DNA from 4 places in the Paenibacillus sp. FSL M7-0896 genome. Region 2 is predicted to be linked to each of the others. Evidence: riboswitches for the same ligand, from Rfam matches in the RefSeq annotation. Region 2 holds a riboswitch; each other region holds the start of a gene.
The links. Region 2 has a riboswitch for cyclic di-GMP ahead of MKY12_RS00385 (anti-repressor SinI family protein). Riboswitches for the same ligand answer to the same signal wherever they lie in the genome.
Positions count from the first base shown of each region.

Region 1: linked by a shared signal. The riboswitch ahead of MKY12_RS30100 (flagellar assembly protein A) and the one ahead of MKY12_RS00385 (anti-repressor SinI family protein) in region 2 are both predicted to bind cyclic di-GMP.
Region 3: linked by a shared signal. The riboswitch ahead of MKY12_RS19485 (thiamine pyrophosphate-binding protein) and the one ahead of MKY12_RS00385 (anti-repressor SinI family protein) in region 2 are both predicted to bind cyclic di-GMP.
Region 4: linked by a shared signal. The riboswitch ahead of MKY12_RS01670 (transglutaminase-like domain-containing protein) and the one ahead of MKY12_RS00385 (anti-repressor SinI family protein) in region 2 are both predicted to bind cyclic di-GMP.

Region 1 covers NZ_CP150250.1:6,953,853-6,961,472, forward strand. The annotation lists gene MKY12_RS30085 (ABC transporter ATP-binding protein) at 1-662, opposite strand, end outside; gene MKY12_RS30090 (ABC transporter substrate-binding protein) at 677-1,690, opposite strand; gene MKY12_RS30095 (isochorismatase family cysteine hydrolase) at 1,716-2,399, opposite strand; cyclic di-GMP riboswitch class I at 2,904-2,996, shown strand; gene MKY12_RS30100 (flagellar assembly protein A) at 3,074-4,723, shown strand; gene MKY12_RS30105 (aldo/keto reductase) at 4,754-5,728, shown strand; gene hcp (hydroxylamine reductase) at 5,826-7,478, opposite strand; gene MKY12_RS30115 (Crp/Fnr family transcriptional regulator) at 7,610-7,620, shown strand, end outside.
Region 2 covers NZ_CP150250.1:91,236-98,855, reverse strand. The annotation lists gene MKY12_RS00415 (aldo/keto reductase) at 1-345, shown strand, start outside; gene MKY12_RS00410 (hypothetical protein) at 1,061-2,371, shown strand; gene MKY12_RS00405 (signal peptidase I) at 2,373-2,975, shown strand; gene MKY12_RS00400 (TasA family protein) at 3,075-3,671, shown strand; gene MKY12_RS00395 (TasA family protein) at 3,709-4,299, shown strand; gene MKY12_RS00390 (helix-turn-helix domain-containing protein) at 4,621-4,953, shown strand; gene MKY12_RS00385 (anti-repressor SinI family protein) at 5,099-5,242, opposite strand; cyclic di-GMP riboswitch class I at 5,277-5,380, opposite strand; gene MKY12_RS00380 (2-oxoglutarate dehydrogenase E1 component) at 5,876-7,620, shown strand, end outside.
Region 3 covers NZ_CP150250.1:4,495,261-4,502,880, reverse strand. The annotation lists gene MKY12_RS19510 (ATP-binding protein) at 1-714, shown strand, start outside; gene glpK (glycerol kinase GlpK) at 836-2,341, shown strand; gene MKY12_RS19500 (3-oxoacyl-[acyl-carrier-protein] synthase III C-terminal domain-containing protein) at 2,434-3,426, opposite strand; gene MKY12_RS19495 (hypothetical protein) at 3,566-3,916, opposite strand; gene MKY12_RS19490 (carboxymuconolactone decarboxylase family protein) at 4,068-4,448, opposite strand; gene MKY12_RS19485 (thiamine pyrophosphate-binding protein) at 4,499-6,142, opposite strand; cyclic di-GMP riboswitch class I at 6,259-6,355, opposite strand; gene MKY12_RS19480 (methyl-accepting chemotaxis protein) at 6,857-7,620, opposite strand, start outside.
Region 4 covers NZ_CP150250.1:387,243-394,862, reverse strand. The annotation lists rRNA gene MKY12_RS01675 (16S ribosomal RNA) at 1-1,380, opposite strand, end outside; gene MKY12_RS01670 (transglutaminase-like domain-containing protein) at 1,747-2,556, opposite strand; cyclic di-GMP riboswitch class I at 2,570-2,650, opposite strand; cyclic di-GMP riboswitch class I at 2,724-2,805, opposite strand; gene MKY12_RS01665 (class D sortase) at 2,931-3,584, opposite strand; gene MKY12_RS01660 (GtrA family protein) at 3,652-4,056, opposite strand; gene MKY12_RS01655 (glycosyltransferase family 2 protein) at 4,046-5,023, opposite strand; gene MKY12_RS01650 (glycosyltransferase family 39 protein) at 5,120-7,620, opposite strand, start outside.

The sequences.
Region 1 (7,620 bases), 870 kb from region 2:
TCCGACAGCAGCGCGGATTCATGGATCGAATGGGTGACCATCACAATGCTGCTTAGACTGGTCTCCGGGCTCTCCCATAGCCGCAGCAGCTCGAAATTCAGCTTCTCACGCGTCAGCTCATCCAGTGCGCCGAACGGCTCATCCATCAGCAGCACCGTCGGATCAGCCGCCAGAGCTCGGGCAATCGCTGCCCGCTGCTGCATCCCGCCGCTGAGCTGATGCGGGAAGTGGTTCAGATAATCCTGGAGGCCGACCAGGCTCAGGGCACTTTCTGCTTTTTCACGTGCCTCGGCTTTGCTGAACTTCTTCTTCTCGCCCAGCTCCAGCGGCAGCATGACATTCTGCAGCGCGCTGAGCCACGGCATCAGGACCGGCTTCTGGAAGACCATGCCCAGGGACAGATCAGGTGAAGCATACGCCACCTCTCCACCGGCCTCCGGGCTTAACAGCCGCAGCATCAACCGGAGTGTTGTGGATTTCCCGCAGCCGCTTGGTCCAAGAATCGAAATGAACTCATTGCGGTATACATCAAGGCTGACCTGATCCAGCACAGGCACGTTGCCGAAAGAAAGAGAGCAATTGCGCAGGGAGAGCATGGTTTCCCGGGTACCGGGATGCCGCGCGGCGGCAGCATCCAGCTGTTCTTTGATCGCTGTTGTCATTATCGGGTCCCTCCTTATTTCAAAAACTCGTTGGTGAACAATCCGCCGATGTCCTGTTCCTTTTTCACAAATCCCAGCTCGACCAGATTCTTCTGCAATGTCTCCCAAGATGCCTCGTCCATTGAGCCCAGCGGGAGCTTCTCCGGATCCAGCAGCGGAATGCTGGCCTTCATCATATTGACCTCATGCTTCAGATCCAGCTTCTCGCCATACTTCAGACCGAATTCCGCCGCTTCCTCCGGATGCTTTACTGCATAATCCCAGCCCTGCATAGACGCCTGCACGAAGCTTGCGACCATCTCCGGGTCCTTCTTGATGATAGACTCCGTAGTGAACAAGGTATCAGCATAGAAATTGATGCCATAGTCGTTCGGGTCGATAATATTCACTTCCTTGCCCTGCTCCTCTACAGCCAGCACTTCATTAATGACATATCCGGGCCAGGCCTTGACCTGACCGGTTAACAGCGGACTCAGATCATATTTGACCGGCATCTCTTCGATTTGCGAAGGGTCGATACCCGCGCTTTTCTCCATGGCCCGGAAGGTCAGCTCTTCGTTGCCGCCCAGCTTAATGCCCACCTTTTGCCCGACCAGATCCTCCATCGTCTTGATCCCTGACTCTTTGAGCGTGAACATGACGAACGGGGTTTTGCGGTAGATCGCGGACAACGCTTTGACCGGGACGCCTTTCTCTCTGGCGATGACGATCTGGTCGGCACCGGTAACTCCGAACTCCTCACTGCCGGAAGCTACCATCTGCACAGCCGGGAAATCCGAGCCCCCCGGGCGGATCTCAACATCCAGCCCCGCTTCTTTATAGAAGCCTTTTTCCACTGCGGTATAAAAGCCGGCAAACTGCGCCTGGTGAATCCACTTCAGCCGGAGCACCACCTTTTTCAGCTCGCCCGAGCCTTCCGCTCCCTGGCCTTCAGCCTTCCCGGCTTCCGTATTGTTACCGCAGGCGGTCAGGAGCAGCATTAGCGAGGTTAACAGCATCAGCGCTTTTGTTCTGGACTTGTTCCACATGGTTATTCCCCCGTTTATGAATGATTTAGTATTGCTCCAGCGCCTTCAGCACCGCTTGTGAATCACTTACACTGCCGAACACTCCGCCCTGCATTTGAACCATACTCAGCGCCGCCAGGTGATTCGCTTCATCCGTCGCTCCTGTACAATCTGCAAGGATCAGACACTCGTACCCGCGGTCATTGGCTTCCCGCATCGTGGTGTGTACACAGACATCGGTAGTAATACCGGTCAGAATCAGATGGGTAATTCCTTTATTCTTCAGGATCAGGTCCAGGTCTGTTGCGTAAAAGCTCCCTTTGCCCGGCTTGTCTATAATGTACTCTCCGTGGGCAGGCGCCAGCTCATCAATGATCTGCCAGCCGCGCTCCCCCCGCACGAGGATTCGTCCCGCCGGTCCTTCGGAGCCGATCTCGGCCCCGATCTGGCGGCTGCGCCACCGCTTGTTCGCCGGCAGATCCGACAGATCCGGCTTATGCCCCTCGCGGGTATGGATCACGGTGAAGCCTTCGATGTCCCGGATACGGGCCAGCAGCCGCTGAATGGGCTGGATCGCCCTCGCTGTTAATGAGAGGTCATAACCCATTCTCTCGACGTAACCGCCCTTGCCGCAAAAATCCGTCTGCATGTCGATAATCATCAGCGCTGTCTTCGCCGGGTCCACAGCCCCGTCATAAGGCCAGATGTAAGGTGTTGCTGCAATCTGCATGGTTTATGCTCCTCTCCTGATGTCGCTATCTCTATTAATGTTATATTAGTTAACATTAATTCGCGTTTCCTTGGTATGAGTTAGATTATATTACAATGAATTTGCGATGTCTTCGGTTTTATTACGAAATAATACACTGAATGTTTGTGTTTATTTACACAGTTAACATATACATAACATTAACACTCGCAAAATCGCTTATCAAAAAAGAACACTCCGATTCTTACCAAGCCCAGGGTGTCCCAACAGTTGAATGCTCATACTTTCCTCCCCCTGCCTCTTCCATAAGCTGTAAGCGCTGGGAAACCAGTTTTTTTGTCGAAATAGAGCTGCATATTTCGAGTTTTTTGATAAATAGGCATAATATAGTTGAAAAATAGCTCTTTAAGTACTAGAATTAAGCTTGTTTGCAGAAGTTAATGACGCGTAAGAACTATTTATGACTCTTTTTGTCGATTACAGTCGACCATAACTCCCACCTCTACAGGATGTATATCATTGATCTATTTCTAAAGGCAAACTCCCCGAAAGGGCAGGACGCAAAGCCATGGGCCTAAGAACGCCGGAATCTGCGTTTACGGTTGCCAGGCTGCCAATAGAGACCACTTAAGCCAGCTGTTCAGGAGGGAAAGCCTCCCAGGCTTGATGATGTTCTTTTTCTGTACGAATTGCCATTGATCATACGAAAAAGTGAGGTTACAACCATGCCGCAGCAGGATATCGAACCAAGCCGATATGAATTCGTAGAGTCCCTGATGCTCGAACGTAAAGGTCTCCTGGATTCATTCTCTGTGGAGGGCCGAGCTTCTGACGGGACAACTGGAGATAAGAATGGAATTATCCTCGTGCAGGACAACCAGATATTCATTACTCCCCCGCTCCCCGGAGGTGCTCCCGCCCGCATTTCTGCGGTCCACCCTGTTGTCCTGAAGATCAACTGGAAGACCGTTACAGAGCCGACCGAGGTGACCAGGGCGGATTATATCACTTGGGAGATCTGTGAGAAGCCGCAATATGAAATTACCGTATCGCCTGACAAGCTCAAGGTCCACTTCACTTTATACCGTGCAGAGAAGTACGCCTGGAATCTGGTCAACTGCCCCGCCGCCTTCGAAGCGGTCGTCCGTGCCCAGCCCAATCCGGCGATGCTGCTGTCCACGCTCACCATAGAACAGATTATCGCCTCACTGGACAACCGTTTTATTCTGCGCAACCTGAACATTCCCGCCCTGTACGCGGAGCTGGAGAACCCTACATATCTTCCCGTATGCATCGCTGAAGGCAGATCCCCGCTGCCCGGCAAGGAAGCCCGGCTGGAATTCCTGCTGCCTGAGCATACACTGGAGGGGAACCGGATGCTTCAGGGACAGGGAGCCCGGGGTCAGAAGCCTGCGGAACCCTTGGAGTATCTCCGTTTCCCGGGAGCCCCCTTTGCCTTTGCAGGCGAAGTCTTCGCCCGCAAGCTGCCGCCGGAAGAAGGCATTCCCGGCCTCGACACAGACGGAAGGGTCCTGCCCCCTCCCCCGCCGCAGGATATCTACTTTGCTGCCGGTAATCATGCCAAGCTCCTTCCCTGTGGTAATATCGTGGCCCGGCATACCGGCAGACCCCGCATCTGCGGAGGAAACGGCAGCGTCCGGATATGTGACTTCCCTCCGGTCAGTCTTCTGGCCAGAGAGATGACAGATCCTGCGGGCGATGTTATGTTCGCAGGTGACATCATTGTACCGGGAGATCTGGAAGGACCTGTACGAATTGAAGCCCTCGGGAATGTGTACGTCTATGGCGATATCCGCCAATCTACAATTATAGCCACCGGCAGTATTTACGTTAGCGGCCAGGTCACCGGCAGCGGCCTGTACGCCGGACACGCCGGGGTAATGCAGCATCGTCTGCACAGCCTCGCATGCCTGCTGCGGACAGAGACGGACGGACTGCTTGAGGCAGCGCGCCAGCTGGCCAAGAATGTGGAATCCCGCCAGCAATCCGTGAATTACGGCCTGGTAGTCATGCTGCTGCTGGAGGATAAATACAGCCACTTGGGCAGCCTGATCCGTGATCTTCAAGCTGCGCTAAGCCGTATGAACGGGGCGTTCGGCTCCGGCACGGACCAGCTCTGGCAGATGCTTGAGGTATTCGCCCATCCGGGACAATTCACCGGGTACATTACTGACAGTGTACTAAGCCGCTTCTCCAGGCTGCTGCTTAAGCTGGGTGAGGAGATTGAGCTGCTCCAGGAGGAGCATGCGGTGATTAATCTCGCCCGGTCACAGGACAGCCGCCTGGAGTCCGGCGGCAAGCTGCTTGTGCGTGATTCCTGCTAAGACTACTACTAGATGAGGAGAAGTTAGAACATGCGATATAACCGTCTGGGCAATAGCGGCCTGCAGGTGTCCGCCCTGGGTCTTGGAACCAATTCCTTCGGCAAACGGGCAGATCAGGAGACCTCGGTCCGCATTCTGCACACCGCTATGGATCAGGGCATCAATTTCATCGATACCGCCAATATCTATGCCGGATCTGAATCGGAGCGGATCATCGGCCTTGCGCTTGAAGGCAAACGCCATAACGCAGTGCTGGCGACCAAAGCCGGATTGCCGAAGCATGAGGGACCCGGTGGCAGCGGCTCTTCGCGCCATCATCTGATGCAGGAGCTGGAGGGCAGCCTGCGCCGGCTGAAGACCGACTATGTGGATCTGTATCAGATTCACACCTTCGATCCCTACACACCGCTGGAGGAAACGCTGCGTACGCTGGATGATCTGATCTCCGCAGGCAAGGTGCGCTATATCGGAGCCTCCAATTATGCCGCCTGGGAGCTGATGAAGGCGCTTGGAATCAGCGAAGCCCGGCACTTCGCGAAATACATCTCTATCCAGTGCAGCTATTCGCTGGCTGACCGCACGCCCGAAGCGGAGCTGCTTCCGCTCTGCCTGGATCAGGGTCTGGGCATCATCCCATACTTCCCTCTGGCGGGCGGCATTCTTACCGGCAAATATACTGGCAGCAGCAAAGCCCCTGCCGGCTCCAGAGCAGAGACCGATCCGAACTTCCGCCGCTTCCTTACCCCGGAGCGCATCTCGCTCGGGGAGCAGGTTCAGGCCATTGCGGAGGGACTGGGCACCTCACCTGCAGCTCTATCCCTGGCCTGGCTGATGAACCGGCCCGCCGTCTCCACGGTGATTGTCGGTGCAACTACAGTAGAGCAGGTACAACATAATCTGCAGAGTCTCTCCGCTTCAACGGATGCGGGAATACTTGAGCAGCTTGACCAGGCCAGCGCCGCCTTCCGCACCAGCGAGCCGTTTGCAGTCTACCGGCTGCCGTAAGCGCTGACGGTGACGTTCATATTCATATACAAAAGCGAGCCCCCTTATACGGAGACTCGCTTTTGTGTATTTTGGCTAATGCTGAAGCTGTATTGTATTATACCGCAGCAATAAACCGCTCCATGTCTTCCTGTACGGTAGTAATACCGCCGATACCGAAGGTATCTACCAGAACCTTAGCTACATTAGGCGACAGGAAGGCCGGAAGTGTAGGACCCAGGTGAATGTTCTTCACGCCCAGATGCAGCAGCGCCAGCAGTACAATCACCGCTTTTTGCTCATACCAGGCAATGTTATAGGAGATCGGAAGATCGTTGATGTCTGCAAGACCGAACACTTCCTTCAGCTTAAGCGCTATAACCACAAGAGAATAGGAGTCATTGCACTGGCCGGCATCAAGCACGCGGGGAATTCCGCCGATATCGCCAAGCGCCAGCTTGTTATATTTGTATTTGGCACAGCCGGCGGTCAGGATCACCGTATCACTCGGCAGCTCTGCTGCGAAGTCGGTGTAATAATTCCGGCTCTTCATCCGCCCGTCGCAGCCGGCCATGACGAAGAATTGCTTGATGGCGCCGCTCTCTACCGCTCCAACCACCTGATCCGCGACATTCATTACAGCCGCATGCGCGAAGCCGCCGATAATCTCGCCTGTCTCAATCTCCACCGGAGCGCTGCAGCTCTTGGCCTGCTCAATCAGCGCCGAGAAATCCTTCTCTCCGTCCGCGCCTGCCGCGATATGCTGAATTCCCGGATACCCGGTGTTGCCTGTCGTGTACAGCCGGTCTTTGTAGCTGTCCTTCGGCGGCACAATACAGTTCGTAGTCATCAGAATCGGACCATTGAAGCTGGCAAATTCCTCATTCTGCTTCCACCATGCATTGCCGTAGTTGCCTACGAAGTGGCTATACTTCTTGAAGGCCGGATAGTAGTGGGCCGGCAGCATCTCACTGTGCGTATACACATCCACTCCGGTACCCTCGGTCTGCTTCAACAGCGCCTCCATATCCTTGAGGTCATGACCGCTGATCAGAATACCAGGGTTCGTGCCTACCCCAATATTGACTGTGGTAATCTCCGGATTGCCGTAGGCTGCGGTGTTCGCACGGTCAAGCAGCGCCATCACATCCACGCCGAACTTGCCGCATTCCAGCACCAGAGCCGTCAGCTCACCGCCGCTTAGATTGTCATCCAGTGCTGCAGCCAAGCCTTTCTCCATAAAAGCATGTGCTCCTGCTTCATAGAAGCCCAGTACCGCAGCATGCTCCATGTAAGCAGCCATTCCCTTCAGGCCATAGGTCAGCAGCTCGCGCAAGGAACGGATATCCTCATGCTCCGTAGCAAGCACACCGACGGTTGCCGCCTTGTCCATCAGCTCTTCATCAGTCACTGCATTCCAGTTCGCTGCGTCATGCTCCGACAAATAGGCCATCACTCCGGCATCAGCCACTCTGCTGCGCCACAGATCCCGCAGGGCCAGTCCTTCCCGGACCTTCGCGTTGAAATATTCCGGCACAAAGTTAGCATTGGTAATCGTAGCGAACAAGCTCTCTATGATAAATTTCTCCGTCACCGGATCAGTAATCCCCAGCTCACGCCCGCTGCGCGCGAAGATGGCGATGCCCTTGAGTGTATACACCAGAAGATCCTGCAGCTTAGCTACCTCACTGGTCTTGCCGCACACCCCCTGAATCGTACAACCCGTCCCCTTAGCTGCCTCCTGACACTGGAAACAAAACATTTCGCTCATTACCTGATCACTCCTTATCATTAATGGAATCGCTCTGTGCCTCGCCTTTACAGTTACCAATAATTGTAGTAGACTTTCGTCTATCAATCGGTAACGAATGTTACCAATCACAACACATCGGGAGGAAAAGTATGAGACCGGA
Region 2 (7,620 bases):
ACATTCCCGGAGGGCACCATGGAGTATTGCCGCGCCGGGAACATCCAGCTCCAGGCCTGGGGCCCCCTGGCCCAGGGACTCTTCAGCGGACGGCCGCTTGAAGGCCAGCCGGAGAAGGTTGTGAATACAGCAGCCATGGTACGGAGACTCGCTGACGAGAAGGGCACGACACCCGAGGCCATCGTACTGGCTTGGCTAATGACGCATCCCGCAGCCATCCAGCCCATCATTGGCACCGTGAATCCGCTGCGGATCGCCGCCTGTGCAGACGCAGACCAGGTAGAGCTCTCACGCAAGGAATGGTATGAGCTGTACGTCACCTCCCGCGGGGAGAAGCTTCCTTGAGATTGAATTTTACTGGAAATTACATGATTGAACAGGTTCAGATTCAGCGAAACCGGACATTTTCATAAAATAGCGGAGAGGTACTGTCCTTGTATGGACAGTACCTTCTTTGTGTCGAAATACGCTAACCCTATCGTTTAGCCAACTGGTGCAGCATCCGAATTATACTCGCATACATTGAGTCCGATTACTTTCCTCATTCCCGCTCGCCGCCCACTTTTGCCCCATTCAGGGGCACTTGTGCCCCTCATTTCCGCTCGCCGCCCACTTTCGCCCCATTCAGGGGCACTTATGCCCCTCATTTCCGCTCGCCGCCCACTTTCGCCCCATTCAGGGGCACTAATGCCCCTCATTCCCGCTCGCCGCCTACTTTCGCCCCATTCAGGGGCACTAATGCACCTCATTTCCACCTCCCGCCCACTATCAGCGGATAACTCCTATGCACTTTACCTCCCCCTCGTCTCCCCCTCACCTTTCTCTGCTCCTCCCAGCCACGCTCGCCGACCGTTCTTTATAATGAACTTTTGTGAAAAACAGCGATATCGTCAGATAAATCGAGATATCCCATACATTTCGTACTTTATTGCGAACATTCCGCTGAAAATAACATTTTTCTTTTCTCAGCAGCACAGTGTATGATTTGCTTACGATATCGTTCTTTATTAAGAACGAATATAACGAATTATTCATTAGCAACTCGAGAGGGGGCTTAGCTATGTACCCCAGATCTGCCAAGCGGCGCAAACGGAAAACCAGGAAGCTCGGCCTGCGGATTCTGCAATCGGGTATGGCCATATCTGTGCTCCTGATGTACACCTCAGGCCAGATCGGCAGCACCTATGGAGAGTTCAACACCTCCCAGGAACAGATCAGCTCCATCGGGCTGTGTTCGGTTTTCCCGGGTCAGATTGAGCAGTTGTTGTCGGAATTCAGCGGGCATCTAAACACCGTCATAGAGCTGAAAGCTTCCCTTGGCAGCCATAGCATCAGCGGAGTGTATAACACCTCAGTCGCTGCCGGAGAGCTGTCGCTTGCAGAGCTGGATCAGGCTGCGGATGAACTCTCGTCCGAGCTCACTCAAGCTGGCAGCGAGATCGACCTGCTGGAGAAGCAGCTGAGCTTCAACGGGACGGTCTGGCAACAAATTCTGCAGGAAATCGGCCATGCAGCGGCCATTCTGCACAAGCTCGGAGGGTATATGATGAATCTCGACCCTAACTGTCTGGAAATCCGTGATGCACAGTTCTTCGACCAGCTTCAAGAGAGTCTTCATCAAAGCGGGATTCTGTCGGAATCGCTGGCGGAGACGTTAAGCGGAATTGTAGAGTACCTTGGCTCGATTCATGATTTCGGCGGATCTTTGCCTACAGGCAATCCAGACCGCGTCTTGCTCCGGCAGCATGACTCTAGCTTCCCCGCCGAGGAGCCTATCCTCTCATTCGTAACCAGCGCCTACCAAGCAGATTCGCAGGTATCTCCCGCGCTGCTGACCACGTATGAGCAGTTGAATACCGAATTAACGGCGTCCAAGGATACCCTGTCCTCCACAATTCACACCTTGCAGGAACGGCTGGCAGAAATCGCTGAGGCCAAGACGGCCCTGGAGGACAAGGCGAAGGCACAGCAAGAGGAAGAGGAACGCCTGGCGCTTGAAAAAGCCGATAAAGCCAGAGCGGAGGAAGCCCAGCGGCTCGCCATAGAGAAGCAGAAGGCTGCTGACGAAGCGCTGAAGCTGGAGCATGAACAAGCCCAGAACCAGCCGACCGCAACCAGTCCTCCTGACAAAAGCCAGCCGACAGAGGTGCCCGCTCCCGAAGCGCCTGTAGAGGACAATCCAGTCCCCACAGCTTCTTCAGCAGCAGAGGTTATTCCCACTGCCACTCCGGCGTCTGAGATTCTTTTACCGGAGGCAACTCCAGATCCATTACCCGGCAGCGTAATTCCAGGCACTGTAATGGACGGCGCGCAGCCTGCTCCTACAGCTACACCGGCTCCACAATCCGACACCAGCAAAGGCGGCGAATAAGATGCGCATCCGAAAAATAGCCAATACGATAATTTCCACTCTGATTCTAATAGTGTTCCTGGTGCTGATCACAGCCGTTGTGATCTCCAAGGCCTCCGGCGGCGAGCCCTCCTTCTTCGGCTACCAGATCAAGACGGTATTATCCGGCTCCATGGAGCCCGGCATCCAGACCGGTTCCATTGTGGCCATTAAGCCGGGCGGGGATATGACCCGGTTCCAGAAGGGCGATGTGATCACTTTTCTGAATCCCGATAATATTCTGATTACCCACCGCGTGGTCGATGCCGAGCTGAACAGTGCTCTGGGGGAAGCCAGCTACACCACCAAGGGCGACAATAATGATTCAGCCGACACCGCAGCCGTCAGTTCCACGAATGTGGTAGGTGAGTACACCGGCGTGACCGTCCCCTATGCGGGCTATGCCATGAGCTTCGCAGTCTCCAAAGCCGGAAGCGTAGTGCTGATGATTATTCCCGGACTGCTCCTGCTTCTCTACGCGCTGTATTCTTCCTGGAAGGCCGTTGCAGCACTGGAAAAGAAGAATGCCCCGTCATCCGCAGCCAGCAGCGGCGGGCCGGATACTCTGACTGATCTCGTACAATGATCAATTGTTCTCTCCCGTTTACGAAACGCGGAGCCACAATACAGCTTGCCGGAAGCACCGGCTATGCACAAAGCAGACTCATAAGAGAGGGATGAACAAATGAACGTCAAAAAAACATTAGGTCTCGGCGTTGTATCGGCAGCATTAGGCTTAACCCTGGTCGGCGGAGGCACCTTCGCTTACTTCAGCAGCACTTCTACTTCCTCAGCTTCTTTTAACAACGGAACCCTATCACTGCAATCTGACCCCTCCGTCATTGTTAATCTCAGCAATCTCAAGCCGGGTGATACGGTCTTACGGGACTTCAAACTTAAAAATGACGGGACGCTCAATATTCCCAAAGTGGTACTGCGCACCTCATCGGCCATTACAGACGCCCAGGGAGACAACGGCTCCCATAATTTCAAGGATGATATTATTGTGACCTTCCTCGTGAACAAGGATAAGAAGGAATCGCCGCTCCTGGTCATCTCGCTGGCCGATCTGGAGCAGGAGAGTCCCGATCTGGTGGCCCGGGGAATTCTCGGAGCGATCTTAGGCGGAGAGAAGTCCGGCATCAAAGCCGGCACCTCGGATAACCTGACCATCCAGTTCGCCTTCAAGGAGACCCTCCAGCCGCAGAACTATTATCAGGGCGACACGCTTGCACTGACTCTGAATTTCGAAGCCAACCAGGAAAAAGGCACGCTCAAATAATTCCACAAAAACAAACCATTCGAGGAGGAAATAAATAATGGGTATCAAAAAAACATTGGGTCTTGGCGTAGCATCGGCAGCACTGGGCTTGTCTTTAATCGGCGGGGGCACCTTCGCTTACTTCAGCTCCACAGCTACCAGCACGGCAACCTTCGCAGCGGGTACGCTGAAGCTCGGCTCTTCCTTCAATACTCCGGTAGCGCTGACGAATCTGAAGCCGGGAGACTACACCGTCCGCACCTTCACCTTGTCCAATGACGGCACACTGGATATCAAATTCCTCAAGCTTGCCACCACTTACACCGTGACCGATGCCAAGGGCGATAACGCGGGCCAGGATCTCGGAGACCACTTCAAGGTCAAGCTCCTCGATAATACGTACACCGGCGGATCATTAAGCGGTCATGTGCTGTCCGAGATCTCCCTGAAGGATCTGAAAAATACCCCCAGCTACGATCTCGTAGCAGCAGGTGTACTGCCAGGAGGGATTGCCGCCGCCGGGTCCAAGACCTTCAAGATCGCCTTCGAATTCGTAGACAACACGCTCGATCAGAACATTTTCCAGGGTGACGGCTTAGCTCTGAACTGGACCTTCGATGCTCTTCAAGGAGTGGGAGAAGCCAAGTAGATCAGGGGCCAGCCTATACAAGTGAAAATGGCTTTGCCGTCCTTTTATTAGGAAGGCAGCGTTTCAGCAATCCATCAAGACGGCATATCCTCCCTCATCCGGGCCGGGTATGCCGTTTCTTTTTTCCCGCTGCCGGGTTCAAGGATTTTTGTCCGTTTTGCGGATTTTTGTTATACTGACAAGAGAAAACGGCTTTGCCGGCCTTCGAACGGGCGGTACCGTTTCAACGAGAAAGATAAGGAGAATGTATAGCGCGAAGCATATCACTTCTTATTTTTCACCAAAAAAAGTACGGAGGGCGTTGTAATCGTGTCAGATACTATGGGAAGCCGCATCCACAAACTCCGGCTGGAGAAGGGCTATTCGTTATCCGAGCTTGCCGATAAGGCTGATGTGGCGAAATCATACCTCAGTAATGTGGAACGGAACATTCAATCCAACCCCTCCATTCAATTCATCGAAAAAATCGCTGACGCGCTTCAGGTATCCATTCATGCACTGTTGTATGGCGGACTGGCAGAGACGGAAGAACAGGCTCTGGACGGGGAATGGTTCCGGCTTGTTCAGGAGGCCATGGCCTCCGGTATAAGCAAACGCGAATTCAAGGAATTCCTCGATTACCAGAAATGGCGCATGGAACAAAAGGACAACTAGACGGGCATTATATGCCACAGGGAAGACTCCGCACGGCAGGGAGGCCGCCTTCGGCGAAGGCAGCCTTTCAAGCGGCATACAGAAAAGGCACAGCGTACCGGACGCTGTGCCTTTTCTGTATGTATCGCAGCAATGATGACCGCCCTTACATCGCCTGGAGCGCCTTCTCACTTAGAAACCGGCGGATATCCTCCGCCGCGATCCCCGCCTGCTTGGCAGACATCAGCAAGTGCACCCATTCTAAATCCAGATCTACTGCCTGCAGCTCGTCATTCCCCTGGTTGGACATATCCAAGAAATCTCCTCCTAGAATTTTCGCGTCCCCAGGCAGTCCGGCCATCATAGTAGTATTGCTACTTTGTAGTATTTCTACTTTAGATCCGAGACTTTGTGCCCCTGTCTTTCGGCAGGTTTACCTTTTACTGGACCCTTTCCATCATGAAAGGATCTGGCAAGAATCGATGAAACCGTTCTCCGCAATAACATTATACAAGATCATACGCAATTAGTGTGTCGTTTTCTGGAATTTTTTTATGAAAAAATGTGAGGAAACTTAGCTGAAATTGCCAGCGGCTTGTATAAATATTTCCAGTTCCAAGTTCAAACACTAGCTAATAGTTTAATTATACTAAAGGGAACCCCATCCGCCCCGACTTGCCGCTGCACGCAACATCGTATAGAGACAATTACCCATTTGTATGTATAACGGGCTGTTATATGAGTTTTTTCTATTTATGATAGTTCCGTATGAATACTGTAATGAATCATGCCAAATTGCGAACGGATTGACCGAAAGTATGAATTGATTACCCCGCCGGAAAGTAGCACAATAGGATGAGAATGAAACCGCAAACATTTGCAGCTCCGCCAAGTGGCACACTGGATGCCTCGCGTGGAGTTTATCCGTTAGGAGGACCTATTCATGGCAGTCAAAGAGCCCTATAACGACACAGTATGGAGCAAATACTACGGCCCCAACCTGGGCTACATCCAAGAAAGATATGAGCAATTTGTCAAGGACCCCTCTTCTGTTGAACAGCATTACCGCGATCTCTTCACCGTATCCGGCCCCCCTCCACTGGCACCCGATGCCGAGAGGGCTCCAAGGCCTGCCGTATCAGCAGATGCCGAGTGGCTCAAGAAGGCTGTCAAGGCCTCGAAGCTGATCGCCAATATTCGAATATATGGCCATATGGCCGCAGACATTGACCCGCTGGAGCGCAGCACGAACCCGATGGCCAAATGGCTGGAGCTGGAGACCTACGAGCTTACCCGTGAGGATCTTAATGCCCTGCCCGCTTCGCTGATCTGGGATAATGCCCCTGCGGATGTGCATACCGCGATGGATGCCGTCCACAGAATGCGCCAGGCCTATACACAGACCATTGCTTATGAATTCGGGCATGTGCATGATGAACGCGAGCTGCGTTGGCTCAACAGCCAGGCGGAATCGATGACCTCCCCTGCCCCGCTGAATAATACAGAACGCAAAGAGCTGCTGAAGCGGCTGGTTCAGGTGGAGCATTTCGAGACCTTCCTGCACAAGACCTTCGTCGGCCAAAAGCGCTTCAGCCTGGAGGGCAATGATGCCCTTGTGCCGATGCTGGATGAGATTGTGCGGGCTGCCGCGCATGACGGCGCCGAGCATATCCTGATGGGTATGGCCCACCGCGGAAGACTTAATGTGCTGGCCCATATTCTGGGCAAGCCTTATGATATTATTTTCTCAGAGTTCCATCATTCGCCGAACAAAGAGCTGTTCCCTTCGGAAGGCTCCATGGGCGTGACTTACGGGTGGAGCGGTGATGTGAAGTACCATCTCGGGGCTGACCGTGCCGTCCGCGAAGGCGAAACCGTACGTACCCGGATCACGCTGGCCAATAACCCCAGCCATCTTGAATTCGTCAATCCTGTAGTCGAGGGCTTCACACGCGCCGCACAGGAAGAACGCAACGCTCCGGGACTGCCTAAGCTGAACACAAGCAAGGCTATGGCTGTGCTGATGCACGGCGATGCAGCCTTCCCTGGCGAAGGTATTGTGGCTGAGACGCTTAATATCGGCAAATTGCAGGGTTATCAGAATGGCGGTACCGTGCATATTATCGTCAATAACCGGATCGGCTTCACCACCGAGAGCGAGGATTCCCGCTCCACCCATTATGCCAGCGACCTGGCCAAAGGGTATGAGATTCCGGTTGTGCATGTCAATGCCGATGACCCGGAAGCCTGCATTGCCGCAGTCCGTCTGGCCAGCGCTTACCGCCATATGTTCAAGAAGGACTTCCTGATTGATCTGATCGGCTACCGCCGCCACGGACATAATGAAATGGATGATCCCGAGACGACCCAGCCGATTGTGTACGGCAAAGTGCGGAACCACCCTACTGTGTACCGTGCTTATGCAGAACGCCTGGAGCGCGAGAAGGTAATCACAGCCGATGATCTGAAGAACATGATTGCCGAGGCTGAGAGCGTCCTCCAGCAGGCCTTCGATCAGATGAAGGAAGGCAAGCAGAAGAATGCGGAGTCCAAAACCGCCGTCGCGCTGGATAACAGCAGTCCCCAGCAGCGTCCGACAGCCTTCCCTCTGGCCGGTCTGCAGGAAATTAACCGCGAGCTGCTGCGCGTACCGGCGGGCTTCAAGGTCTATCCGAAGCTGGAACGGAT
Region 3 (7,620 bases), 3.3 Mb from region 2:
CGTCTGGAGAAGATGCGGCGTGATTTCGTGGCCAATGTATCCCATGAGATCCGCACCCCGCTATCCATGATGCAGGGGTACAGTGAAGCACTACTAGACGGAATGGCTTCCTCTCCGGAGGAGAGCAGTGAGCTGGTTCAGGTCATTCATGATGAATCCTTGCGTATGGGCCGTCTGGTGAAGGATCTGCTGGACCTGGCGCGCATGGAAGCAGGACATACGGATATGCTGAAGGCCAGGGTGGATGTAGGAGAATTGCTGGAGCGGGTATACCGCAAGTTCTCCGTCAGAGCCAAGGAGCGGGATATCATGCTGGAGCTTAAGAAGCCTGAACAGGAACTGCTGCTGGCGGCAGCCGATGAAGACAAGCTGGAGCAGGTGCTGACCAATCTGCTGGATAATGCCTTCCGGCACACTCCGGCGGACCGGAGAATCTCTATTCTGGCAGGCACAGTAGTGCTGGAGGGCAGGAGTCTGGTGGAGATCGCGATCAGAGACCAGGGGGCAGGCATTAACCCCGAGGATCTGCCGTTTATCTTCGAACGCTTCTACAAAGCGGATAAAGCCCGCTTGCGCGGGGAGACGGGCGGTACCGGGCTTGGTCTTGCTATTGTGAAGAATATCGTCGAATCGCATCACGGCAGCATTTATGCCTCCAGCAAGCTGGGAGAAGGCACCACATTTACCCTGCGGCTTCCTGTCGAAAAACAGTAAACCAAGACCATGCATGACAGCGCCTCTGAGAGCAGAGGTGCTTTTTGTTGAAATCACCACATTAATATTGTTCATCGTGAAACATATATTTCAAGCTAAGGCTTGCAGGAGGCTGGGCATTATGATCTTATCCTTGGACCAAGGTACTACCAGCTCACGGGCAATTCTCTTTGATACAGAGGCGGAAGTGATCTCGCAGGGGCAATATGAGATCCGGCAATCCTTTCCCCGCCCGGGCTGGGTGGAGCATGACCCGGAGCAGATCTGGGAGAGCCAGCTTGCCGCAGCCAGAGATGCCATTGCAGCAAGCTCTGTACCGGCTGATCACATCACGGCTATCGGCATTACCAACCAGCGGGAGACTGCACTTATCTGGGATAAAATTACAGGTGAACCGATCTATCCGGCAATTGTCTGGCAGGACCGGCGGACAGCAGACCAATGTGAGGAGCTGAAGTCACGCGGGATGGCCGGAGTCATTGCGGACAAGACGGGGCTTGTCATCGATGCGTATTTCTCGGCGACCAAGCTGGCATGGATTCTGGATCATGTACCGGGAGCAAGAGAGCGTGCAGGCAAGGGAGAGCTCCTGGCGGGAACGATAGACACCTGGCTGATCTGGAAGCTGACCGGGGGTGCGGTACACGCTACAGACGTTACTAATGCTTCAAGAACGATGATGTATAACCTGCATGAGCGCCAGTGGGATGAAGAGCTGATGGACACGCTGCGTATTCCGTCGTCGATTTTGCCGGAGGTGAGGATGTCGGGCGGTGATTTCGGTGTCTGTGATCAGCAGTGGTTCGGTCTGGAGATTCCTATCCGGTCGGTGCTGGGGGACCAGCAGGCAGCGCTCTTTGGTCATACCTGTCTGGAGGCAGGCAGTGCCAAGAACACCTATGGGACAGGCTGCTTCATCCTTATGAATACAGGCACTGAAGCTGTGGCATCCAGTCATGGCCTATTGACCACGGTAGCCTGGGGCATGGGCGATGAGCTCTATTATGCACTGGAAGGCAGTGTCTTCGTGGCTGGAGCGGCTGTGCAGTGGCTGCAGGAGGGGCTGGGGCTAATTGTCGCGCCCGCCGACTCGGAAGAGAAGGCCAGCGAGGTGGACGAGAGTGAGGGGGTTGTGGTAGTGCCAGCCTTTACCGGCCTGGGTGCGCCTTACTGGGATATGTATGCGCGGGGCGCCATATTCGGCTTGACGCGTGGCACCACCTCCGCACATCTGGTACGGGCGACGCTGGAATCACTGGCCTTCCAGTCCCGCGATGTCATCGACGCGATGCAGAAGGATGCCGGCATGCCGCTCACCGGCCTGAGGGTAGACGGCGGTGCGGTGCGCAACAATCTGCTGATGCAGTTCCAGGCCGATATTCTGGGCAGCGAAGTGACACGTACAACCTACGCGGAGACTACAGCACTTGGCGCTGCGCTGCTAGCCGGACTAACCTCCGGGGTATGGACCCGTGAGCAGCTGGAGAGCTTCAATACGGCCGAGAAGGTTTTCTCGCCGCAGATGGAGCCGGAGGAGCGGGAACGCAGATACGGTGCCTGGCAGGATGCTGTATCGCGCACGATGGGCTGGGAGAAGCATGAGGGCAAGCACGAAGGCAGACTTTAGAGCGGAGTAGAGGCATTAAGAACAGAAACGGCCCGCAGGCAGAAACTCTGCTGCGGGCCGTTTTTTACTCTGGAACAGAATGAACAGTAAGATTAGTACTCCATTACAAATGCGACATTCTGCCATCCGGCGCCCACGGTCCAGAACAGAACTTTGTCTCCGCGTTCCAGCTGCCCGGTAGTGACGGCTCTGTGAAGGGCAATGAACGGGCTGCTGGTCGAGGTATAGCCGAACTCATCGCCTATGTAGACTGCGGCCTCAGGGTTAATACCGGTTTTGCCGGAGACGGCCTGGATGTTCGGAAGAGACAGCTGTGAGAAGCAGGCAGCCTTGACCGATTCAGGGGCAATCCCGTTGTTGCTCAGCAGAGTGTTGATTGATTCGGAAGCGGCATCCACACAGATGGAATCATCGAATGGAATGAACTTCACATTGAACTCTCCTGCAGCAACACCGGTGCGTCCGAGCTTAGCCAGGCCTTCTGCCGGGAACAGAGAGTTGCCGTACACACAGGTGTCTGTCTGATAGATAGAGTCAATGAAACCGACCGAATGCTCATCGCGCTCCAGAATGACAGCGGCAGCGGCATCACCGAAGTTCGCGTAATATACCGGATCATTTTTGTCCGCATGAGGTGCCACGTAATCGGAGCCGATGACCAGGGCGCGGCGGATTCTCGGGTTCGCCATCATCTGGCGGCTGACCTGCTCAACCGAGGCGGTCATTCCGGCACAGTTGGCATTGCTGTCAATACAGATGGTATGCGAAGCCCCGTTAATCAGTCGGTGAATCATCAATGAGTTCGTAGGAAATATATATTCAGGGGTCTGGCTTGCATAAGCGATCAGGTCAATGTCAGGGCCGGTAAGACCGGTTTTCTCCAGAACATTACTTGCGGCTTCAAAAGCCATTGTCAGGGAATTCTCATCCGGGCTGTCGATGCTGTAGCGGTTTTCACGGCCCAGAGTAGCCAGCAGTCCACGGATATCAATACCTTTGTCATCAAAATGCTGAATGAAGAAGTCATTGCCGATTCTTTTGTCTGGATGGTAGATATCAATGTCCTTAATGCGAATCCCCGCCATAGTACAGACCTCCTAAAGTTTTGTTAGCTATACTTCTCACAAATCTGCTTCTTACAAAACTCTCTTCCAGCATTAGCAGCCGGTTTAATGAATGAACATGTGCGTTTCAAGCGGCTGATTTAGGTTTAAATTGTATTTATTAAGCTTGTACGGTTGAAGTGATCTCCAGATTCTCAAGTCCTGCTTTGCGGCCCAGGCGTGCCAGCTGCATTTTGAGGATCGGGTTATTTTCCAGGGTAAGACTCACTTTCTGGAAGCCGTCAGCCTTGAACATGATGAAGCAGCCTTCAAGCAGCGGTACAACATCAGGAGCGGTTACATTCAGCTTGCGGCAGTCGATCTCTAGTGCATATTCAGCAGGGCTGATCGGGTTAATAGTCTGCTGGTAAGCCTGTATAGATTTGAGCCCGTCCTCGTTAGAGAAGGTTCCCTCCAGCTCAATATTGATTACTTTCTTCGCAGTATCTGTCTTCAAAATAAATTGTCCCATGTTGATCTCTCCCTAAGTGTAATTTCCAATACCTCCAAAACGTTATTCCTGCGACTCTATTCGACAAAACCGCAATTCGATTTGGGATATTTTGCCTTCATTATAACCAGATCATACTGAAACGTGCAATCAAAAGTCGAAATTTGTAGATTTATGAAGATTTTTCTTTGATCTCCTCCAGGGTATCCAGCAGCACATTAAAGGCCGAAATCACCCGGGGGGCACCGACGCAAGGGGTCAGATGCAGCAGCACGCCCTTGATCTGCTCGACGGTCATGCCAACGCGGAGCGCCATTACATAATGAACCCCCAGCTGTTCATATTGTCCCATCGTAATCAGCGACGAGATCACCGCGATCTCCTTCCAGTCAGAGCCAATCGTGGTCCGCTGAAAAATATCGCCATAGGCATTGCCCATGATATATTCGGCTAATTCCGGAAAATGCTCTTTGATCGGAGCCAGGGCCTTGGCCCCATAATCTCCTGAGAGATCAGTGAAATGATCGAGTCCGCTGTTCATGTTCTTGTTCACGATATGTCCTCCTGATAGTAGGTTAGAAAAGGTGTGCGGATACGGCTTCCTTACGTAAGATCCAGAGTGCGGTGGGCCGTAGGAGGCATTTCATCACGGTCAGTCAGCAGCTCAATGACAACAGCCTTGTTAAGTGCCACAGCTTCGCGGATTGCGGCAGCGAACTCCTCCTGCGTCTCACAGCGGAAGCCGGCTGCACCCAGCGATTCGGCGAATTTCACGGCATCCATCGGAACCTCGAAGATCGTACCGTCAATCCGGCCGGTCGTTTTCTCCATACCCTTAAGCGCCATATCCAGCTGCTTATTGTTCACCACAATGAAAATCACCGGAATGTCCTTGCAAACGGCTGTGTTTATTTCAGTTCCGAGCATCATAAAACAGCCGTCACCGGTAATGCAGAAGACAGTCTCTCCGGGAGAAGCCGTCTTGGCACCGATCGCCATGCCAATTGAATTGCCCATGCAAGCAAAGTAGGCATCGAATATGAAGCTGCCGGGCCTGCGGACATTGAACCATTTCACAGCATTGAACCCGTGGCTGCCGTCATCTACAAACACGCTGCTGTTGTAAGGAATCAGGTCGCTCATCGTGCTCATTACCGAAGCCAGAGAGAGCCCCGCCAGCACGGGCAACTCGTCATTGTAAGCATTGGAGATTGTGATTTCATGCTTGGTGACCGTAGAGGGGTCCAGCTTCTGAAGATACAGTGCCAGGTTGTCCCTTAAGTCCCCGCCGACAGCGATGGTGGATGAGGACAGTATTTTGCCGACAAAGGTTGGATCTACATCGAACTGGATCAGCTGCGGCGGATGATTCTCCGGCTTCAGGTTGCAGATGGTCATGTCGCTCAGGCGGGAGCCCAGAACAATGAACAGGTCGCTGTTGTTCAGCAATTCATCGCCGTGCGAGGAGCCGCCAACGCCGACAGGACCGTGGTAGAGCGGGTGATCATAAGCTATTGCACCTTTGCCGCCTGGAGAGGTGACTACAGGAATGTTGAAGGTTTCGGCCAGCTGAACCAGTTCCTGATGGGCACCTGAGCGGTTGACGCCTTTACCGGCAATGATCAGGGGCCTAGCGGATTGATTAATCGCCGAGATGACCCGGTCATAGTTCTGATAACTGACTAGTCCCTCGCGTTCCGGCAGAACAATCCGGCATTCCGCGAGCCGCTCTGTCTGCACATCAAACGGAATGCAGAGATGGACCGGACCTTTTTGGTCACCCAGGGCGATGGATAGGGCATGGTTGAAAATCGTGCTGAAGTGATCGCCGCGTTCAACGAGCTTGCTGAAGAGGGTGGCCGGCCGGAACATATCCGCCAAATCAGCCAGGTAGGAAGTGGAATCCTGACATTGGGGAATGCCCAGCTCCTTGATGGACTGATGTCCGGTGATGAAGAGGACGGGAAGATTATTGGCCTTGGCATGCGCTGCTGCGGTGAGCAGATTCGTTCCCCCAGGACCGGAGGTGCCGAAGGCTACCCCGAGACTGCCGGTCTTCAGAGCATAACCGCCGGCGGCGAAGCCGGAGCTGGATTCGTGCCGGCCGGGGATGAACTCTATACCGTAGTCAACCATTTTCAAAGCGATGGGGCAAATAGACTTGCCTATGATTCCAAAAGAATGAGTGACTCCCAGATTGTGTAATGCTTCCGCCATATAATCTGCAACTGTCTTCAGAACATCCACCCCGCAAGTTGTTATTTGTATACGTCAGCAATAGAAAACCTGTACTCACCATTGGAGCACAGGTCTGTTGCACGAATCACCATAATCAAACGCGAAACCTAAGGCGTTCACAGTTTTTCAGCAACCTGGCTGTCATGATCCCACTTCAGAAATGAGACTGTAGATCCATGGCTTTGCGTCATTCCCTTTCGGTGAATTTTGCCGGTATGCGGTTATAAATGAATTTGTGGAGAATTTTCCTTTACAATATATTCCTTGCTCCGCTTTTGTCAATAACCCCTGTGAGAAGAAACTCGGAATTTGACGAATATTCAGGAGTGGAAATGGCTAAATATTTGGATTTTCAAACTTTTGAAAATGGTTGTCCCTGGAAGACTAAAGTCTTAAAATGCAAATGGCCGTTTAGGTTGATTAATGTGGGAAGTGAGCACAAAGCCTCATTACATTCCTGATTTACTGCAAAACATTAAGAATTCACTAGATATACAGCATTACAAATTTCGGTGATAGGACTTAAGTAATAGTGATGTAAGATGTTAGCTTATAGACAAGCTATGACAATAGAACGACTATAGTAAAGAAGTGCAAAGCACGGTTTTTACCCTTATGCACAATTTCAACAATTTGTGAATATTACATAACAATCTTTGTTTTGCCCAAAAAAAGAGACACCTCCCGCAGAAAATTCCGCAGGCGTGTCTCTTTGTGCTGAGGTTAAAATTTGAAAATATGAATCGTTTTTTGCAGGTTGAAGACCGCGGAGGTCATCTTCTCTGTCTCCTCAGCTACGGATTGAAGAGCATGAATCTGTTCGTTCATCGCTGCGGATACCTCTTCCGTCCCTGCGGCGGTCTCCTGGGTGATGGCTGAGATATTCTCGATCGCCCCGGAGATCTTGAGCGCGCTCTCCAGCATAAGGTCACTCTCTGCGGAAAAGGAGGCAATCTGCTCGGTTATGTATTGGACACTATGCACAATTTGAGCAAAAATGTTGGCTGTCTCCGTAATCATCTCATTCTGCACCTGGACTACCTCTTCATTGATGGCGATGTTATCGATAGCCTGCTTGATATCCGCTTCGATGCTGCGTACCAGACCGAACACCTCTTTGGTTGAAGCGGTGGATTCCTCGGCCAGCTTGCGGACCTCCTGGGCAACAACGGCGAACCCGCGGCCATGTTCGCCTGCACGGGCGGCTTCAATAGAAGCATTGAGCGACAGCAGATTGGTCTGTTCAGCAATTTCGGTAATTGTCTTGGTAATCATCGTAATGCCTCGTGCGTTATGCGATAGGGCTTCGATAGTATCCGCCACCTTCTGGGTAGCCTGGATGTTCTTGCGCATGCCTTCGGCTTGGGTATCCACCGATTGCCGTCCCTGTTCTACCAATTCCAGCGTATGTACAGACCTTTTATTCATTTCCTTGGTGGAATTCGTATAATTGGAGACTTTGATTTCGATATCCTTGATCGATTCGG
Region 4 (7,620 bases), 300 kb from region 2:
TGCTGATCCGCGATTACTAGCAATTCCGACTTCATGCAGGCGAGTTGCAGCCTGCAATCCGAACTGAGACCGGCTTTGCTGGGATTGGCTCCACCTCGCGGCTTCGCTTCCCGTTGTACCGGCCATTGTAGTACGTGTGTAGCCCAGGTCATAAGGGGCATGATGATTTGACGTCATCCCCACCTTCCTCCGGTTTGTCACCGGCAGTCACTCTAGAGTGCCCAGCTCAACCTGCTGGCAACTAAAGTCAAGGGTTGCGCTCGTTGCGGGACTTAACCCAACATCTCACGACACGAGCTGACGACAACCATGCACCACCTGTCTCAACTTTCCCCGAAGGGCACCTGATGCATCTCTGCTTCGTTAGTTGGATGTCAAGACCTGGTAAGGTTCTTCGCGTTGCTTCGAATTAAACCACATACTCCACTGCTTGTGCGGGTCCCCGTCAATTCCTTTGAGTTTCAGTCTTGCGACCGTACTCCCCAGGCGGAGTGCTTACTGTGTTAACTTCGGCACCAAGGGTATCGAAACCCCTAACACCTAGCACTCATCGTTTACGGCGTGGACTACCAGGGTATCTAATCCTGTTTGCTCCCCACGCTTTCGCGCCTCAGCGTCAGTTACAGCCCAGAAAGTCGCCTTCGCCACTGGTGTTCCTCCACATATCTACGCATTTCACCGCTACACGTGGAATTCCACTTTCCTCTTCTGTACTCAAGTCACCCAGTTTCCAGTGCGACCTCAGGTTGAGCCCAAGGTTTAAACACCAGACTTAAATAACCGCCTGCGCGCGCTTTACGCCCAATAATTCCGGACAACGCTTGCCCCCTACGTATTACCGCGGCTGCTGGCACGTAGTTAGCCGGGGCTTTCTTCTCAGGTACCGTCACTCCGGTAGCAGTTACTCTACCGGACGTTCTTCCCTGGCAACAGAGCTTTACGATCCGAAAACCTTCATCACTCACGCGGCATTGCTCCGTCAGGCTTGCGCCCATTGCGGAAGATTCCCTACTGCTGCCTCCCGTAGGAGTCTGGGCCGTGTCTCAGTCCCAGTGTGGCCGTTCACCCTCTCAGGTCGGCTACGCATCGTCGCCTTGGTGGGCCGTTACCCCACCAACTAGCTAATGCGCCGCAGGCCCATCCCCAAGCAGCAGATTGCTCCGCCTTTCATTCTTCTCTCAGGAGAAAAAAGAAATTATCCGGTATTAGCTACCGTTTCCGGTAGTTATCCCAGGCTTGAGGGCAGGTTGCCTACGTGTTACTCACCCGTCCGCCGCTAAGTCTGAAAGGAAGCAAGCTTCCTCTCAAACTCCGCTCGACTTGCATGTATTAGGCATGCCGCCAGCGTTCGTCCTGAGCCAGGATCAAACTCTCCAAATTGGTATTTAGAAAGAGCGATTGCTCATTTTGAAACATCTGACGAGAATTTACATTCTCATTTTTGGATCTCACCGAAGTGATCTCCAGATACTCACTCGTTGTTCAGTTTTCAAAGATCAAGCTCGTTGTTAGTGTCAATGTTGTCGTCACCAGCAACTCTTATAATATATCACGTTCATCTGAGCAATGCAAGCTTTATTTTTGAAATCACTTATTTAAGTAATCTCTCATTTCCTTTGCCGCTCCAACAACGCTTATTTATAATAACCTATCCTTCTATTAAAAAGCAACCTTTATATAAATAAAAATAACCCGCTTAATGACTAAGCGGGTTATTCTCAGATAATGCTATAGTTACAGCTATTCTTAGTAGAATTTCGCTGCAGTATATTTGCTTGCTGATTTGATCAGTTCAGTTGATGCTGTTTTCTTACCCAGACCTGCATCCACTGTAGTATCAATCGTCACCCATTTGCCGTTCAGGAACACTTCGTTCCAGGCATGGTATGAAGTTACATAGCTTGTATTCCCCATAACCAACTTGGTTGGAATCCCTTCACTGCGGAGCATAGTAGCGAACAAGGAAGCGTAATCGTAGCAGATACCTTTGTTGGTAGCCAGTGTGTTGTCGTTGTTCGGAATATAATCTGTGCTTACGCTGTTGGCCAGAGAGTAGTCATATTTCACGTTAGCTACGATGTAATTGTAGATAGCCTTAACTTTGTCTGCATCTGTGGTCAGACCCTTTGTAAGCTGGGCTGCCTTTTGAACGGATTTATCGGAAGAACTCCACTTTACATTCTGTACAGAGCTCAAATATACGGCATTCACATTGCTCATTGAAAGAGATACAGTCTCGGAAGATAGTACTTTGTATTTGTTGCCGGTAGTATTCTCAAGAACGGAGACCTTGTAAGAGCCATTACCTTGTTGCAGCGGGAACGTCTCGGTCGGTTTGGAAGTGTATAAGTTGTAAGTATAGCTGTTATTGTCCTTGGTAATCATGAGCTTCATCTTCTTGTCTTTAGGAACATCGTACGATACCCCGATAACCCCTTGATCAAGTTGTCCAACATTTAACCAGCTTGAATCTGCATTTGCTGCTTGAGCAGTGCCTGTCTGCACGGAAGTGACGATCACAAAAAGTGTAATCAGCATTAAATAAAACTTCTTCATGGATAAAACCCCTTTCGGTAGCTGGCTGCCATTCTTACGGGAAGGCCCTTTAGCTTTGCGTCCCTACCTTTCGATAGGTTTGCCGTTATCGTATAAGCTTTATCTGTCCAATCTACTGCCACATAATGACAGATTCAGAATGAAAACAAACAAAAAAAGCCTCTTCATTCGGTAACTGGCTGCCATCCATGACGGGAAGGCCCTGTAGCTTTGCGTCCCTACCTTTCGATAGGTTTGCCGTTATCGTGTATTAGCTTTCATAGTTATAGCTTACCATATCTCAATCTATTAGCAAGACCCAAATCACTAGATTCCCGCAAAAATAGACTAAAATTTTATGTTTTTTGACCTTTCTCAGCATTGTCCTATGACAATCAGGTCAACTTTGCATGAATGATGAGTCTGTGGGTCGGGTTGACAAGCGGATCACAGGTAATGAGGGTCAGAATTTTATCATCATCCTTACCCTTCAGTACTGAAATATCGGTAGGCTCTACAATAGATACATCATATACAACATATTTGTATTCCTGTCCGCTTGTAATAACAGTAATGGCGTCCCCTTTACCGACCTCATCCAGTCTGTTGAACAGCCGCCCTGCCGTTCTTGACCGATGTGCCGCAATCGCTGCATTGCCTACCGCGCCAATCGGAGCTGTCTCCTTCATATGCGCCGCTGCATGCTTCATATTGGTCTTGGTGGCGCCCTCCAGTACAGGCAGCTTCAGATCGATTTTATCGATTTCAATAATAGCGGTGATCTTGCCTCCCACTTCAATCTCGGGCGCTGTAGTGGGCACCGGCTCTTCCGCACCAGACTCTTCCGCCAGCAGCTGGGTGACTTCCGCATAAGGCTTGCTCAGATCCTGGCTGGCAGGAGCCGTAGCCGAAGGAACGATTTCACTATAGGCCTGTTCAGCCTCTTCCAGCAGCTTCTGCTGCTGACGGTCCTCGTACCATTCGCTTCCTTTGGGGTAGAGCATAATCAGGACCCCGGCAAGTATAATCAAATAGGATAACTTCCGCATGACAATCGCCTCCGCAATATAGAATAAGTGCTGCCCCCGCAGGGGACGGGGAAGACATACTGTACCTCTAGAATACCCACTTCCGGCTTCCAAAGAAATTAATGATTACTGTAACAAAGGTAACCAGTACCTTGGCCATCAGCACCTGGACGCCCAGCCGGTCAGTCAGCAGATGAATCAGCAGCACCGAAATGCCCAGCACCATCAGATTCAGGACAATAAATCTCACCAGCTGCATCCGGTCAAAGCCGCTATTCCCGCCTCTGTTCCCGCCCTTGAAGGTCACCTTCTTATTCCAGAAAAAGCTGTTGGCCGTCCCGGCACTGTAGGAAATAATCTGTGCAGGGGTGTTAAGCATGCCCAGGGAATGAAGCAGGGTAAATACCGCAAAATCTATGAACGTGTTAAGCAGGCCCACCGCATTGAATTTCAGAAACTGGATCATGCCTGCGCGCCAAGCCTTATCTTGCATAATCGCTTGCCTTCCGCGTGTCTTCGGCCTCTGCCTCCGGGTAGCCTCGGGTCTCGCGTACGATATAGAGCGGTCTGTCCTTCGATTCGTCATAGATCCGTCCGATGTATTCCCCGATCACGCCCAACAGCATCAGCACAATGCCGTTAAACAGCAGGTTCACCCCGACAATGGATGCCCAGCCCGGCACAGTCCAAGAGGTGAAGACTTTCTGGAATAAGACCAGAAACAGGTAGATGAAGCTGGAGAAGGACAGGAAGAAGCCGACATAAGAGGCGATTTTGAGCGGCTTGTGCGAGAAGGAGGTGATTCCGTCGAGCGCAAAGCGGATCATTTTTTTGAGCGGATATTTCGTCTCCCCGGCGAAGCGTTCCTCCCGCACATATTCCACCATGGTCTGCCGGAAGCCGACCCAGCTTACCAGCCCCCGTACATAACGGTTCTTCTCCTTCAGGCCGCGCAGCACATCGCAGACCTTACGGTCGATCAGCCGGAAGTCCCCGGTATCTGTGGGAATCTCCACACTGGTCATGCTGCTGAGCAGACGGTAAAAGATTTTGGCTGTCACCTTCTTAAAGAAGGTCTCTCCGTGGCGCTTCAGCCGCTTGGCATAGACTACCTCATAGCCTTCCTTCCACTTGGCGATCATCTGCAGGATGACCTCCGGCGGGTCCTGGAGATCTGCGTCAATCACCACAACAGCCTGGCCTTCAGCATAATCCATACCCGCCGTAATCGCCACCTGATGGCCGAAGTTACGGGAGAAGTCAATCAGCTTGACATGCTCATCCCTATTACTGATTTCGCGCATAATCTCAGCCGTACGGTCCCGGCTGCCGTCATTGACGAACACGAGCTCATAGGAATCCCCGCACTCATCCATTACTTTTTTGAGCCGTTCGTAGGTTATCTGAATGACTTCCTCCTCATTATACATGGGCACAATTACACTATATCTGGCCTTCACAAGGGTTCCTCCTCAATTTATTGTAAGCCACAGCTTCCTTGATGCGCTTCATCAACATCAGCTTTGAGCAACTATACGGCTCTTACAGCTCCCCTCCTAGAATACCCAGGAAGGGAACCAGCGAAGTACATGAATGATATAACTGCTGTTCACCTGCATGCCGGACAATACCGGATAGAACATTACAAACAGGATGGCGGCGGCCGCAACATAGGCGTACCGCAGATATTTGGCACCCTGGAACCTGCCGTCAAGCAGCTTCAGGATGTACACAATGGATAGAATCATAAACGGCACCATCGCAAAGTAATGGTACAGGAAGGTCTCACGCGGCACAAGCATCCACGGAACATATTGTGAGAAGAAGCCGATCCAAATCATATACAGGCTCTTGTCCCGGCGCTTCAGGGTGAACCATACAGCGGCCAGCATCGTGAAGATTCCTGTCCACCAGATCAGCGGATTGCCCATCGTTACTATGCTGCTCGCCTTGCCTGCAGGCAAGCCTTCGCCGCCGCTGAAGAACCACACCGGACGCTTCATGAACGGCCACTCCCACCAGGAGGAGGCGAACGGATGTGTAGCTACAAGCTGACTGTGATAGTTGTACATATTCTTCTGGGCATCAATCAGCCCCTTAACGGTGAAGCCCTCTGCCGACGCAGATAGTGAAGGAATGAAGGACAGGCTGTATATGATTCCCGGAATAATGACGAAGAATCCAATGCAGCTGGCCAGCGTGATGATCGTGTTCTTCCAGAAGGACTGATCTGCAGTCCGGCAGGCGGCTTTGAGCTCCTGACCGCTCAGCTTGCCTTCAGCCAGCAGGCGTCCGGCAGCCTTGTATTCTCTGTAGCGTTCAATGAGTACCAGCGCAAGCATAATAGCAAGTCCTGCGCCTCCGTAGATCACGATCCACTTCGAAGCAACCCCGATGCCGAAGAATAGGCCGGACCAGAACAGCGGAGCCAGTGTGGTCCGCAGCGGCACCCGGTAGAAATTCATCGTGAAATACCGCTGCATGAAATAGAACATCAGCATAATGAAGAATACACCGTACACATCGATGGTCGATATCCGCGTCTGGGTGAAATGCATGAAGTCCAGAGCGAATAATCCCGCTGCCAGTGCAGCATAGGTGGTCTTACGGAACAACCGAATCGCCATGATATAGATCAGCGGCAGCATCGCAATCCCGAACAAGGTGCCGATGATCCGCCATCCGAACGGATTGACGCCGAACAGCTCCATCCCTACCCCGATCAACAGCTTGCCAAGCGGCGGATGCGTGTTCTCATAAGGAACAATATTATGATAATGCTCATAAGCCGTACGGGCATGATAGATCTCATCAAAATACGTACTGTTCATGAAATTAGAGTTCCCCGGTATGACGGACTGCTCGTCAAACAGATTGGCCGGCGTTCCTCTTTTAGCTGCTGCTCCCGAATCGGGTGTCACGCTTGCTATCGTCAGAGGAACCTCCGGTGCCCCCTGCTCATAGAAAGCCATCTCATTGAGGGTGAAGCCTGGAGACGTAACCGAGAGCTTGACATATCTTGCGGATACGTTAAGCGGCTGGCTTTTCCAGATGAAGACGTTGCCCACATCCTCGCTTACCTCAAGCGGGCTGCTCCAATTATCAGGGGTCTGGCTGAATTCCAGCTGAAACTTCCCTGTTCCGACACCGCCGAACACATTAACCCGCTCCAGTTGATGAGCCTGCCCCAGATCCACATAGAAGCTCTCGCCGCTGGCTGCTGGCTCCCACAGAGTCTCAGGTGCCTTGTTATCTCCCAGATGATAGAGGGCAAGCGCCCCGTATAGCACGGTGATACCGAGCATCCAGATCCAGTCTCTGCGCTTCAGCTTCAGCGGAGAACGGCGCTCAGCAGGGGCAAGCGGCTTGATGCCTTCTGCAAGCAGCAGATCTGCTGCGTACGCCTCCTTGGGGGTAACCGGCTCAGGCAAAAGCTTCGCAGTTCGGCGGATATATACATCGTATCCAATATAGAGCAGATATATCGCAAGAATGATAGTGGTAATAGCTGTAACCAGAACAATGCCGTCAGCCGGCGGATTTCCGCCGGTATTCAGATACGCCAGTGTATAACCAACATTGATGTACTGGGTCAGGGAGAACCCGAGGAACAGGGTCAGGAACCGCCGGTCCCGGCTCTCCATGAAAGCGAATAAGGACAGAATCAGTACCGGATACAAGTAACGCTCATGCATTTTGGTACCGAATACGAAGACAATCGTGATCAGCACCATAGCGATGAAGTAGGACTTGGAGAGATCCTTGCGGTCCTTGGTATTGAAGGAATAATAAGCAGCAAGTGCTACTGCCACCAGGATGAAAATAAAGCCCCATATACGATACGGTATGCCGAGCCAGGTCACATCCAGCGCCGACCACATCGGGTCAGTCAAGGCATACAGATTGAATGCATTCACTGTGGAATACGGATAGGAGGACAGTGTGCTTTTGTAGAGGTTAATCAAGCCTGCAAAACCGCCGTTGTTCCAGAAGAACGGGGCTGCGAGGACAAGGAAAATCCCCAGTCCGTACAGGGCGCCCAGCGCAAGCTGCTTCC